Regions from separate parts of the Rhizobium sp. P2_G2 genome, predicted to be linked through region 3. Evidence: riboswitches for the same ligand, from Rfam matches in the RefSeq annotation. Region 3 holds a riboswitch; each other region holds the start of a gene.
What was found. A riboswitch is a leader RNA that binds a small molecule or an ion and turns the genes downstream of it on or off. The one in region 3 is predicted to bind cobalamin.

Region 1: linked by a shared signal. The riboswitch ahead of AC1D06_RS17290 (aromatic ring-hydroxylating oxygenase subunit alpha) and the one ahead of cobU (bifunctional adenosylcobinamide kinase/adenosylcobinamide-phosphate guanylyltransferase) in region 3 are both predicted to bind cobalamin.
Region 2: linked by a shared signal. The riboswitch ahead of bluB (5,6-dimethylbenzimidazole synthase) and the one ahead of cobU (bifunctional adenosylcobinamide kinase/adenosylcobinamide-phosphate guanylyltransferase) in region 3 are both predicted to bind cobalamin.

The regions. Positions count from the first base shown of each region.
Region 1 covers NZ_JBFUFF010000021.1:73,518-77,527, reverse strand. The annotation lists gene metH (methionine synthase) at 1-2,624, shown strand, start outside; cobalamin riboswitch at 2,695-2,898, shown strand; gene AC1D06_RS17290 (aromatic ring-hydroxylating oxygenase subunit alpha) at 3,026-4,010, shown strand, end outside.
Region 2 covers NZ_JBFUFF010000010.1:109,392-113,401, reverse strand. The annotation lists gene AC1D06_RS11095 (F0F1 ATP synthase subunit A) at 1-37, shown strand, start outside; gene AC1D06_RS11090 (F0F1 ATP synthase subunit C) at 109-333, shown strand; gene AC1D06_RS11085 (F0F1 ATP synthase subunit B) at 410-1,012, shown strand; gene AC1D06_RS11080 (F0F1 ATP synthase subunit B) at 1,027-1,518, shown strand; gene bluB (5,6-dimethylbenzimidazole synthase) at 1,578-2,306, opposite strand; cobalamin riboswitch at 2,354-2,539, opposite strand; gene AC1D06_RS11070 (ribonuclease HII) at 2,588-3,235, opposite strand; gene AC1D06_RS11065 (PA0069 family radical SAM protein) at 3,459-4,010, opposite strand, start outside.
Region 3 covers NZ_JBFUFF010000109.1:14,909-18,918, reverse strand. The annotation lists gene cobW (cobalamin biosynthesis protein CobW) at 1-614, opposite strand, end outside; gene cobU (bifunctional adenosylcobinamide kinase/adenosylcobinamide-phosphate guanylyltransferase) at 619-1,146, opposite strand; cobalamin riboswitch at 1,249-1,619, opposite strand; gene AC1D06_RS36310 (glycosyltransferase) at 1,675-4,010, opposite strand, start outside.

The DNA of each region.
Region 1 (4,010 bases), on a different contig from region 3:
CCGCCAAGTTCCGCAAGCTGATCACATCGGGCGATTATGCGGCGGCGCTCGACATCGCCCGCGATCAGGTCGCCAACGGCGCGCAGGTGATCGACGTCAATATGGACGAGGGCCTGATCGATTCGAAACAGGCGATGGTCGAATACCTCAACCTCATCGCCGCAGAGCCGGACATTGCCCGTGTGCCCGTGATGATCGACAGTTCCAAATGGGAGGTGATCGAGGCAGGCCTCAAATGCGTGCAGGGCAAGCCGCTGGTCAATTCGATTTCGATGAAGGAGGGCGAGGAAGCCTTCCTGGATCACGCCAAGCTCGTTCGTGCTTATGGCGCCGCGGTCGTCGTCATGGCCTTCGACGAGGTCGGGCAGGCCGACACACATGCCCGCAAGGTGGACATCTGTACCCGCGCTTACAAACTGCTGACTGAACAGGCCGGTTTCCCGCCGGAGGACATCATCTTCGATCCGAACATCTTCGCGGTCGCCACGGGCATCGAAGAACACAACAACTACGGTGTCGATTTCATCAACGCGACACGGGACATCACCGCGACATTGCCGCATGTGCACATCTCGGGCGGCGTCTCCAACCTGTCGTTCTCCTTCCGCGGCAACGAGCCGGTGCGCGAGGCGATGCACGCGGTGTTTCTCTATCACGCCATCCAGGCCGGCATGGACATGGGCATCGTCAATGCGGGCCAGCTTGCCCTCTATGACCAGATCGATGCCGAATTGCGCGATGCCTGCGAAGATGTCGTCCTCAATCGCCGCGCCGACGCCACCGAGCGCATGCTGGAGATGGCAGAGCGTTTCAAAGGCGCGGGCGCCAAGGAGGCCAGGGAAAAGGATCTCAAATGGCGTGACTGGCCGGTTGAGAAGCGACTGGAACATGCCTTGGTCAACGGCATCAACGAATTCATTGAAGCGGACACCGAGGAGGCACGGCAGAGGGCGGAACGCCCGCTGCATGTCATCGAGGGGCCGCTGATGGCCGGCATGAACGTCGTCGGCGACCTGTTCGGCGCAGGAAAAATGTTCCTGCCGCAGGTCGTGAAGTCGGCGCGCGTGATGAAGCAGGCGGTTGCGGTACTCTTGCCCTACATGGAAGCCGAGAAGGCCGCCAATGGCGGCGGGGAACGCCGCGCGGCCGGCAAGATCCTGATGGCCACGGTGAAGGGCGATGTCCATGATATCGGCAAGAACATTGTCGGCGTCGTGCTCGCCTGCAACAATTACGAGATCATCGATCTCGGCGTCATGGTGCCAGCGACGAAAATCCTCGAAACGGCAAAGGCGGAGGATGTCGATATCATCGGCTTATCCGGCCTGATCACGCCATCGCTCGATGAGATGGTGCATGTCGCCTCGGAAATGGAGCGGCAGGGTTTTGACATTCCGCTGCTGATCGGCGGCGCGACGACGAGCCGCGTCCACACGGCGGTGAAAATCCATCCGCGCTACGAGGCGGGCCAGGCGGTCTATGTCACCGATGCCTCGCGCGCGGTCGGCGTTGTCGGCAGCCTGCTGAGCGCCGATATGAAGCAGGGCTATGTTGACGCCATCCGCGCCGAATACCGCAAAGTGGCGGACCAGCACGCCAGGGCGGAGGCTGCCAAGCAACGTGTCAGCCTGGCCGCTGCCCGCGCCAACGCCCACAAGATCGACTGGGCGAACGACCAGCCGCCAATGCCCACATTTCTCGGCCGACGCGTGTTCGACACCTGGGACCTCGCCGAACTCGCCCGCTATATCGACTGGACACCGTTCTTCCAGACCTGGGAGTTGAAAGGCCGCTATCCGCAAATCCTCGAGGACGAGAAGCAGGGTGCGTCGGCGCGGCAATTGTTCGACGATGCGCAGGCGATGCTGCAGAAGATCATCGAGGAGAAGTGGTTCGCACCCAAAGCAGTGATCGGCTTCTGGCCCGCCAACGCGGTCGGTGATGACATTCGCCTGTTCACCGATGAAAGTCGCAGTCAGGAACTCGACATCTTCTTCACGCTGCGCCAGCAGCTGACCAAACGTGACGGCAAGGCCAATGTGGCGCTCTCGGATTTCGTTGCCCCGCTCTCGTCCGGCAAGCCGGACTATGTCGGCGGCTTCGTCGTCACCGCCGGTATTGAGGAAGTGGCGATCGCTGAACGATTCGAGCGGGCCAATGACGATTATTCTTCGATTCTCGTCAAGGCTCTGGCAGATCGTTTCGCCGAGGCCTTCGCCGAGCGCATGCACGAAGTCGTGCGTAAGGAATTCTGGGCCTATGCGATGGATGAAGAGTTCGCGCCGGATGAATTGATCGGTGAACCCTACCAGGGCATTCGCCCCGCGCCGGGTTACCCGGCGCAGCCCGACCATACGGAAAAGGCGACGCTTTTCCGCTTGTTGGATGCAGAAAACACGGCTGGGGTGAGCCTCACGGAAAGCTATGCGATGTGGCCGGGATCATCGGTCTCCGGCATCTATCTCAGCCATCCGGAAAGCTATTATTTTGGTGTCGCCAAGGTGGAGCGCGACCAGGTCGAAGACTATGCGGCGCGCAAGGGCATGGCTGTCGCAGAGGTCGAGCGCTGGCTCGGGCCGGTGCTGAATTACATTCCGGAACCGACGGCAGAAGCAGCGGAATAAAGCCTCCAGATTGTTGTGGCTACGCCATCGCGCTGTCGCAAATGACGTTGCGATGCCGCATCATCTGTGGTCTCATGAGGATGCTTGAGGTGCCGGACGGTTCTTGGAATCGTCCGGAGAATTGGGAAGCCGGTTAAAATCCGGCGCTGCCCCCGCAACGGTAGCAGAACGTAATTGCGACGGGAGTCCACTGGGCCAACAGCCTGGGAAGGAGTCGCAAGGTCCGAAAGGACGGTTCTGGAGCCCGGAAACCAGCCTCGGGATTTTAACTCGACTGATCGCGGTGGGCGGTCAAGAGGCGGATGGCTCGTGGCGTCGGAAACCCTAATCCGAAGAACGCGACGGCTGCACGTTTCCCTATGTCCACCATGCCCAGTCCTTGAACCCGACGAGGACCGACCATGGATATCCGTTCCGAAATGCTTTCCCGGCTGAAGACCCGCAAACCCGGCTTCAGCCTCGCTCAGCCATTCTACATCGACCCAGACTATTACCAGCAGGACCTGGAGCATATCTGGTACAAGGATTGGCTCTTCATTGGTCACGATTGCGAAATCCCCGCTGCGGGCAATTATTTCACCGTCCAGGTCGGTGCCTATCCTGTCGTCATCCTTCGAGACAACGACGGAAACATCAAGGCTTTCCACAATTCCTGCCGCCACCGCGGTTCGCGTGTCTGCCAGGATCACAAGGGTTCGGCGGCGAAGCTTGTCTGTCCCTATCATCAATGGACCTACGATCTCGACGGATCGCTGCTCTTCGCCCGGCAGATGGGCGAGAATTTCGACAAGACCGGTTTCGGCCTCAAGTCGGTCGCCTGTGAACTGGCCGGTGGCTATCTCTTCATCTCGCTCGCCGACCAGCCGATGGATTTCGCACCGTTCCGGGCGATGATGGAGCCCTATTTCCTGCCGCATCGGCTGCGCGACGCCAAGGTCGCCTACGAGAGCACGATCATCGAGAAAGGCAACTGGAAGCTCGTCTGGGAGAACAACAGGGAGTGCTACCATTGCGCCGGCAATCACCCGGAGCTCTGCAAGACCTTCCCGGAAGCGCCGACTGTCAGCGGCGTCAACGGCGCCAAGGACGATCCGGAAATCGCCGCACACTGGGAGAAATGCGAAGCCGCCGGCCTGCCGAGCGCCTTCGTCATCGATGAGCAAGGCCAGTATCGCACCACCCGCATGCCGCTACTGCGCGAGGCGATCAGCTACACGATCTCTGGCCGCAAAGCCGTGCAGATGCGGCTTTCGGACAATGTCAACATGGATCGGATCGGTACCTTGCTGCTCTACCACTATCCGACCACCTGGAACCACATCCTCAGCGACCATGCCATCACCTTCCGTGTCCTGCCGATCAGCGCCACGGAAACCGCGGTCACCA
Region 2 (4,010 bases), on a different contig from region 3:
CATGTATCTGAACGACGCCCTGCATCCGGGACACTAATCAAAAGAAACCGGCTGGCGAAGACGCCCGCCACGCAATAGTCGCAACAACTGACACTAAAGGAGTTCAAAATGGACGTGGAAGCAGCAAAGCTAATCGGTGCAGGTATCGCTTGCCTGGGCATGGGTGGTGCAGCTATCGGTCTCGGCAGCATTTTCGGCAACTACCTGGCTGGCGCTCTTCGCAATCCGTCTGCCGCTGATGGCCAGTTCGGCCGCCTGATCTTCGGCTTCGCCGTTACGGAAGCTCTGGGCATCTTCTCGCTCCTCGTCGCGCTGCTCGCCCTCTTCAAGTAATTGGCGCTTAAAGCACCGGGTCACGGGAGCAATCTCGTGACCTGTTTTGATGCCATATCCTTGCCTGGAGGTAGGAATGTTTGTGACGACAGCCTATGCTCTGTCGGCCACGGCCGCCGAAACGGACGCGACCAAGCCCGCCGCCACCGCGACGAACACCGAAAAAGGTGTGCCGCCGAAGGTGGAGCATGAGGCGTTTCCGCCATTCGATCCCAGCCATTTTCCGTCGCAGCTGCTCTGGCTCGCGATCACATTTGGTATTTTCTATTATCTCGTCTCGAAGATGATCTCGCCACGCATCGGCGGCATCATTGCTGCCCGTGAGGGCCGCATCGCCGGTGACCTCGCCGAGGCCAAGCGGATGAAGGACGAGGCCGACGCTGCCGTCGCCAAGTACGAGGCCGAACTTGCCGAGGCTCGCTCCAAGGCGCAGGCGATCGCTCGCGAAGCCGGCGACGAAGCCAAGGGCAAAGCCGACGCAGAGCGCACCAAGCTCGAAAGCGAGCTTTCCAAGAAGATTTCCGAGGCTGAAGCCAGCATCGCCGAGATCAAGAACCGGGCGTTGGGCGAGGTAAACACGGTTGCCGAAGACACGGCTGCCGAGATCGTCGAAGCGCTTGCCGGCATATCCGTAAACAAGGCCGATGCCGCTTCCGCGGTCGCGGCTGCCAAGGGCTGATCGGGAGGTTCGTCATGGATGCAACTTTATGGGCCCAGACCTGGGCACAAGTCGCCCTGGTGATTTTTCTCGGCGTCGTGATCTACCTCAAGGTTCCAGGCATGATCGCCAAGAGCCTCGATGCACGTGCCGCTAAGATCGCCGATGAGCTCGATTCCGCCAAGAGACTGCGTGAAGAAGCCCAGTCGCTTCTGGCGGAATACCAGAAGAAGCGCAAGGAAGCCGAAGCGGAAGCTGCCGAGATCGTCGCTGTCGCCAAGCGTGAGGCCGAAGCGCTGGCCGAAGAGGCCAAGCAGAAGACGGCCGACTATGTCGCCCGCCGCACTGCGCTCTCCGAGCAGAAGATCAAGCAGGCCGAGCACGAAGCGATCACCGCTGTCCGCTCGGCTGCCGTCGACCTGGCCGTCGCCGCCGCTGAAAAGCTGATGGCGAGCAAGCTGGACGAAAATACGTCAAATGGCCTGTTCGACAAGGCCGTCGGCGAAGTCAAGGCGCGCCTCAACTAAGCGCAAGCGGACAACTGCCAGCACATTTTAAAACCCGCCTCGTCACCGAGGCGGGTTTTTCATTTCTTGCGGCATTCGATCTCGCGATAGAATGACAGGACATGCGAGGCCTCTGGCCAGCGCTCCCGGTAGATCAGCTTGTCGAGCGGGATTTTCTCCCGCCAGCCCTTCACCGCCAGTTCCGGTGAGGTATAGAGCTGTTCGACATAGCCGACGCAGAGATAGGCGATGATCTCGACGCTTTCGGGAATGCCGAGATGCGTCTTCAGCCGGTCATGGTCGAAAATGCTGACCCAGCCGACGCCGACGCCTTCCGCACGCGCGGCAAGCCAGAAATTCTGTACGGCGCAGACGGTGCTATAGAGGTCCATGTTGGGGTTATGCGTTCGCCCGAGGACAAAGTCGCCACCGCGCTTACGGTCGCAGGTGATGCAGAGATTGACCGGCGCCTTCAATATGCCTTCGAGCTTCAGCGACATATACCGGCGCTTCTGCTCGCCCTCCAGGCGATCGGAGGCTTCGAGATTGGCATCATGGAAGATGCGATGGACAGCCCGCCGATTCTCTTCGTCGCGGATGACCATGAAGTTCCACGGCTGCATATAGCCCACCGACGGTGCGGCATGGGCCGCTGTCAGCAGGCGATGAAGAACATCGTCCGGCACCGGATCGGGCAGGAATTCATTGCGCACGTCGCGGCGCGAATGAATGGCGCGGTAGACCGCTGCGGTCTCGGATTCGGAAAACGGACCGGCCGCCGCAAGGTGGCGAGAAATGGAGGCGTGCATCGTCAATCCCCGACGGAATGCCTTCTCAGCTGGCGCCGTCCGCGCGCCCGCGTCTATCATGTCCGGCCGGTCTTCTGGCTTGGGATCATCTGGCGCTGCAGCCTTCCCGGTTTCCCAGTGGCATCAGGCAAAAGCCCGGCAGCCCATCCCCCTTACAGCGTTGGGCACGCGCCGGCATCACACCGGCTTCCCGATTCTCCCATATTCTGGGCACCGGACACACTTGTTTAAGCAGAAGCGGTGAGGGGAGGCAAGCGGTACGCCGACCTCGAATGCCGCAATCAATCCTTCCGCAGCGGGCGGAATGTCATCCTGTGGATGGCGCAGGGGCCAAGCTCGACAATGGCATTGCGATGGAACTCTGTCGCGTAGCCGGCATGGAATTCAAAGCCATAACCCGGATAGCGGCGGCCTGCCGCGACCATCATCCGGTCGCGTGTCACCTTGGCAACGATGGACGCCGCGGCAATCGACAGGGACCGTGCATCGCCGGAAACGATCGCCTTGCCGGGGCAGGGCAGGCCGGGCGCTACGTCGCGGCCGTCGATGATGGCAAAATGCGGACGGCTATGCAGCGAATGCGCCGCACGGCGCATGGCTTCGAGGCTTGCCCGCAGGATATTTATCCTATCGATTTCTGGCGCTGAGACGGACGAGATTGCCACGTCGAGCGCACTGGCAAGAATGAGCTCGTAGAGCGCTTCGCGCCGCTCCGCCGTCAATTGCTTGGAGTCGTTAAGGCCATCAGGGATATTGTCGGGGTCAAGCACCACGGCACTTGCGACCACCGGACCGGCCAAGGGGCCGCGGCCGACTTCATCGATGCCGGCCACCAGCCGGTAGCCGTCGCGCATCAATCCCTGCTCGAACCGGAACGTTGGAGCCGGCTCGATTTCCTCCAGGGGCAGGGAATCGGCGAGAAGTCTCATGCGGGTTCAAATGACACTTCCACCGATTCCCCGCAAGTCCCGGAACGAGGGCGGCGTTCCTAGGACTGGGTGCGCAGGCCGGCGGGACAGGGATTGCCGGCGGCGCGGAATTCAGTGCCTCGGCCTGATGCGGGCAGGGTGCGAGTGAGACACTGAAGTTTTCGCCGATCCGGTACGGCAGGCGGGCCGCCCCGGATCGACCAAGACATGCACAAACAAAGACCTAAAGCAGGCTGAGCTGTACGCCCGCACCGCTCGGCGGCACGAAAAGCTCCGTGTTCAGCGGCATGCTGCGCGTCCTGCGAATGCCGAGCTTCTTGGCTGCCAGCTCGAATCGGCGGCTGATCTGCCAGGCATAGGGGCCTTCGCCCTTCATCCGCTTGCCGAATTCCGCATCGTAATCCTTGCCGCCGCGCATCGAGCGGATCAGGCTCATCACGTGCCGGTAGCGGTCCGGATAATTCCTGAGCAGCCAGTCGCGGAATAGTGGGCTGACTTCGAGCGGCAGGCGCAGCAGCACATAGCTTGCCTCCTTGGCGCCGGCAGCAGCGCCTGAATCGAGGATGCGCTCCAACTCGTGATCGTTCAGCGCAGGGATCATCGGCGCTGCCATCACTGCCGTCGTCACGCCAGCCTCGGTCAGCGCCCGGATTGCCTCCAGCCGCCTCGACGGGGTCGAAGCGCGCGGTTCCATCAGCCGTGCCAGCCGCCGGTCGAGCGTCGTCACCGAAATCCCGACTCGTGCCAGGCCGCGCTCCGCCATTTTGGCGATGAT
Region 3 (4,010 bases):
TTGCGGGCGGTGGCGCCGGTGACGATGGCGCGCACCGATTTCAGGGACGCCTCGTCAAGCAGGTCGGCCTTGTTGAGCACGATGAGGTCGGCGGCGGTCAATTGGTCCTCGAACAGCTCCTCGATCGGGCTTTCGTGGTCGAGCCCGGCATCGTTGACGCGCTGGGCGTCGAGCGCGTCATGATCATCGGCAAAGCGGCCGGCGGCGACGGCGGCACTGTCCACCACGGTCACCACGCCATCGACGGTTACCGCTGTCTTGATACCCGGCCAATTGAAGGCGGCGACCAACGGTTGCGGTAGCGCCAGGCCCGATGTCTCGATGACGATATGGTCGGGCCGGTCCTTGCGTTCAAGCAGCTTTTCCATGGTCGGGATGAAGTCGTCGGCCACGGTGCAGCAGATGCAGCCATTGTTGAGCTCGATAATGTCGTCCTCCGTACAGGCCTCGGCGCCGCAGCCCTTGAGCACGTCGCCATCGACGCCGAGATCGCCGAATTCGTTGATGATCAACGCGATCTTGCGGCCGCCGGCATTCATCAGCATGTTGCGGATCATCGTCGTCTTGCCGGCGCCGAGAAAGCCGGTGATCACCGTGGCGGGTATCTTCTGCATGGTCTTATCCCTTCATCTTCAGCGGCAATCCGGCCGCCACGAAATAGACGTCGCGGGCTTTCGCCGCGATCGATTGGTGCAGCCGGCCGGCATGGTCGCGGAAATCGCGCGCCATGCGATTTTCCGGCACGATGCCAAGCCCGACCTCGTTGGAGACCAGGATCAGCGTGGCTTTCGCTTGCCCCAGATGGTCGGCGAGCGCGGCAAATTCCGGCGCCAGCGCATGCTCCTCCATCATCAGATTGGTGAGCCAGAGCGTAAGGCAGTCGACGAGGACGACATTTCCCGGATGATCGACGGACCGAAGCGTTGCGACAAGGTCTACAGGCACTTCATGCGTCGTCCAGGCGTCGCCGCGCTGCACCTTATGATGTGCGATGCGGTCCGCCATTTCGGCGTCCCAGGCCCGACCAGTGGCGACATAATGGCGCGCAAGCCCGCTCTCGGCGGCCAGCCGCTCTGCAAAAGACGATTTGCCGGAGCGCGCACCGCCCAGGACGAATACGCTGGCAGGAGAAGAAAGAGCGGCCATCACGCGAAAACCGCGAGGCTATTTATACAGCCGCAAAGGCTGCGAACAGGATCGGGCGCCATCACAACCTCCGTGCTGCTGGCCAATAAAAACCGGGCGAGAATGCCCCTTGCTTGTCTGGCAGGTCTCCTGGCTCGCGGTTGCCACGTGGATTTCTCACACGCTATCGACATCCCCTCGCCTTCCCGGAATTTGGGCGCTGCGCAGACCGACGATTCGTAGAAGAAGAGGCGTCCAGTCCGTGTTGCCGTAGCGTCATTCCAGTGGCTTTGAAGCGACCTCTGCCCCATTTCGCGCCTGCGGCACCATGCCGTTTATCCGCGATATCGACGTCGATCACTCCTGGGGATGCCTCGCCGCTCTACAGTCGCGGGGTCGGCCGGGATGACAATGCCCTGATTGGGTCCATTCGTCCCGTTCCCTTTTGATCCCTGGGGCAAAGCCTTTCGGGAACCAAACATCGTCAAGAACTAGGGATTCCGTTGCGACAAGTCAATCGCATCTGCGACATTGTCGGCGGCGGTTTGGTTATGCAGCACCCATCTTGCGGCTCGCCCGGCGGGCTTCATAGAGCGACTTGTATCGGGCATATTCCTCGGCGCGCAGGATATGCCCCGGTCCCCAGGGCTTGGCAGTGCCGGCAAAATGCAGGATGCCGTCATTGCCAGTCGGTTCCTGCGCCGGTACGGCGTTCCAGATCGGATCGAATTCGGCGCGATTGGACCGTGCATACATGTTGAGCGCGTCCTGATCGTTCATGGCGAAATTCTCGACCAGCGGCACGGTCAGGCGCGAGGATTGGTCGTCACGCATCTGCGCCAGGTTCATCAGCGTCACACCGGCGTTGAAAGCCCGGAAATCGAGTCGTCCACAGGCATGCAGATGGCGGCGCAATTGCCAGGCCTTGGCGCTCTTCATCCGGTAAGTGGCGCGCTGCAAGAGGTCGTGACCCGTCCGCCAGGACAAGGGAATGCTGCTCTTGCCTGCCAGAGGCGCATCGCCAAGGTCCATGTCGTAGAGCTTGGCCAGATCGCCCTGGATGACGATATCGACGTCGAGATAGATGATCTTATCGACGTGCCCGAGCAAATCCGGCAGCAGCAAACGGTCGATCGTCGATGCGGTCGTGTGCTTGAGCAGGTTCAGATCGTCGGTATAGTTCACCTTGTCGAAATCGTAGATGGTGAACTGCGCTTCCGGGAAATCAGCGGCCAGATCCTCGAAATAGCTGCGCGCAATACCGCGGGCCAGGACGTGGAAAATGGCCGGCCGCGAGAGATTGCGGACCGCCGACTCAATCGTCACCGGCAGCATGTCGCAAAGATTGGCGTCGAGCGCGAAGGCGCCAATGACAGGATTGCTCCCCTCTGCAACCGGGTTGAGCGTATAGGCATCGGCGCGCAGCGCAGTGACGATAGCTCCGATGTCGAAGGACGGCTCCGGCCAAGCCGGAAAATCCGCGCAATAGGCGTCAGCTGCTGCAAGGTCTGCTTCGCAGATATTGCGCCATTTTTCGTAAACGCGCTCCTCGCTGGCGCCGTTGAAGATCAGCCGCAGGATCAGTTCGATCTTCTCGGCAACATTGCTGCGCATGCGTTCGAAGCGCGGCTTGCCGAGCCGCATCAGGCCTTCGAAGCGCACATCGCCCTTGTTCTTCGGCTTGAAGGTGACATCGAGGCCAATCGAGGTGCAGGGAAGATAGCAATGCAGCCGCGACGTCGCGATCTTCGAATAGCGCCGATAGCCGTTGAGCAGCTTGGTCGCAGCGTCGAGCGCATCGACGAGCTTCATTTCGCGCACACCGTCTTCGGCCTGCGTATAGGGCACGGCGTTGAGACTGGCAAATTCGTCGTCCTTGGTAGAATAATCGACGAGCGCGATCGTATCCTCGCCGGCATGCGGGACGTCATCGGTGAAAATCTGGCCGATCGTGGTGGTGACGCAGCCGGAGAAGAAAGCCTGCACGCCCTTTTCGCGCAACAGATAGACTGTCGTCCAGTCGCGACAACCGATCGGCTGGTATTTCCTCAGATAGTCGATCGCCTTGTCCGACAGCATCTCGCGATTGTTGACGTGGAAGGAGATAAAGATCGGTCGGATGTTATCATGGAACGGAAAATCGAACATCGTCTCGAAGACGGGATGCATGTACCAGCCATAGGCAAACATCCACGTCTTCTCGGGAATCGAATCCCAGGAGGAGAAGTCGCGATTGACTGCGATGGGACGGATCTTCGCCGTCCGTTTCACCAAACGGCCTTCCGGGGCGATCCGCGTCTTCAGTTCTTCCAGCTTGCGGCCGAGTTCGCTGTCGTCATAGCGTACGGACTGGAAGCGCGCGAGATTGGACAGGAAGGCGAGCGTCTGGACATAGTCGCCGATATTGGTCGTCGCATGGTGACGATCGATCATCTTGTAGTCGATGATGCCGAGATTGATCGTCTCGGCCTCGGAAGCCGGCGTGGCGGGATGATCGCGCTCGGGATGGCTTGCGAGATAGTCGCGCGCCCATTCGAGGTCGATGCGTTCCTCCTCCGTCAGTCCCCCGAAAGCGGGATCGATTTTGGCGATCCGTTCGATCAGCGTCGCCAGCAGATCATAGTTCTTCAGCGCCCCGGCGCGCTGGGCGATCAGCCAAAGGTCGGCTTGCTTTAGAGCCTTTGGCTCCGCATCGAGCATCGCGGTGAGCCTAGCCTGCGCGGCCTCCGGCTCTTTCTCCAGCCAGAGGCCGAAAAACGCACCCGATACGACCTGCATGGCATGGTCGCGGCCGGCCTTGTTGAAAAGGTGCCAGGCGAAATCACTATATTCGGTGCCGAGTGCGACGAGAGCCATGCCGAGATGCCCAAGCACCTCCGTCTCCG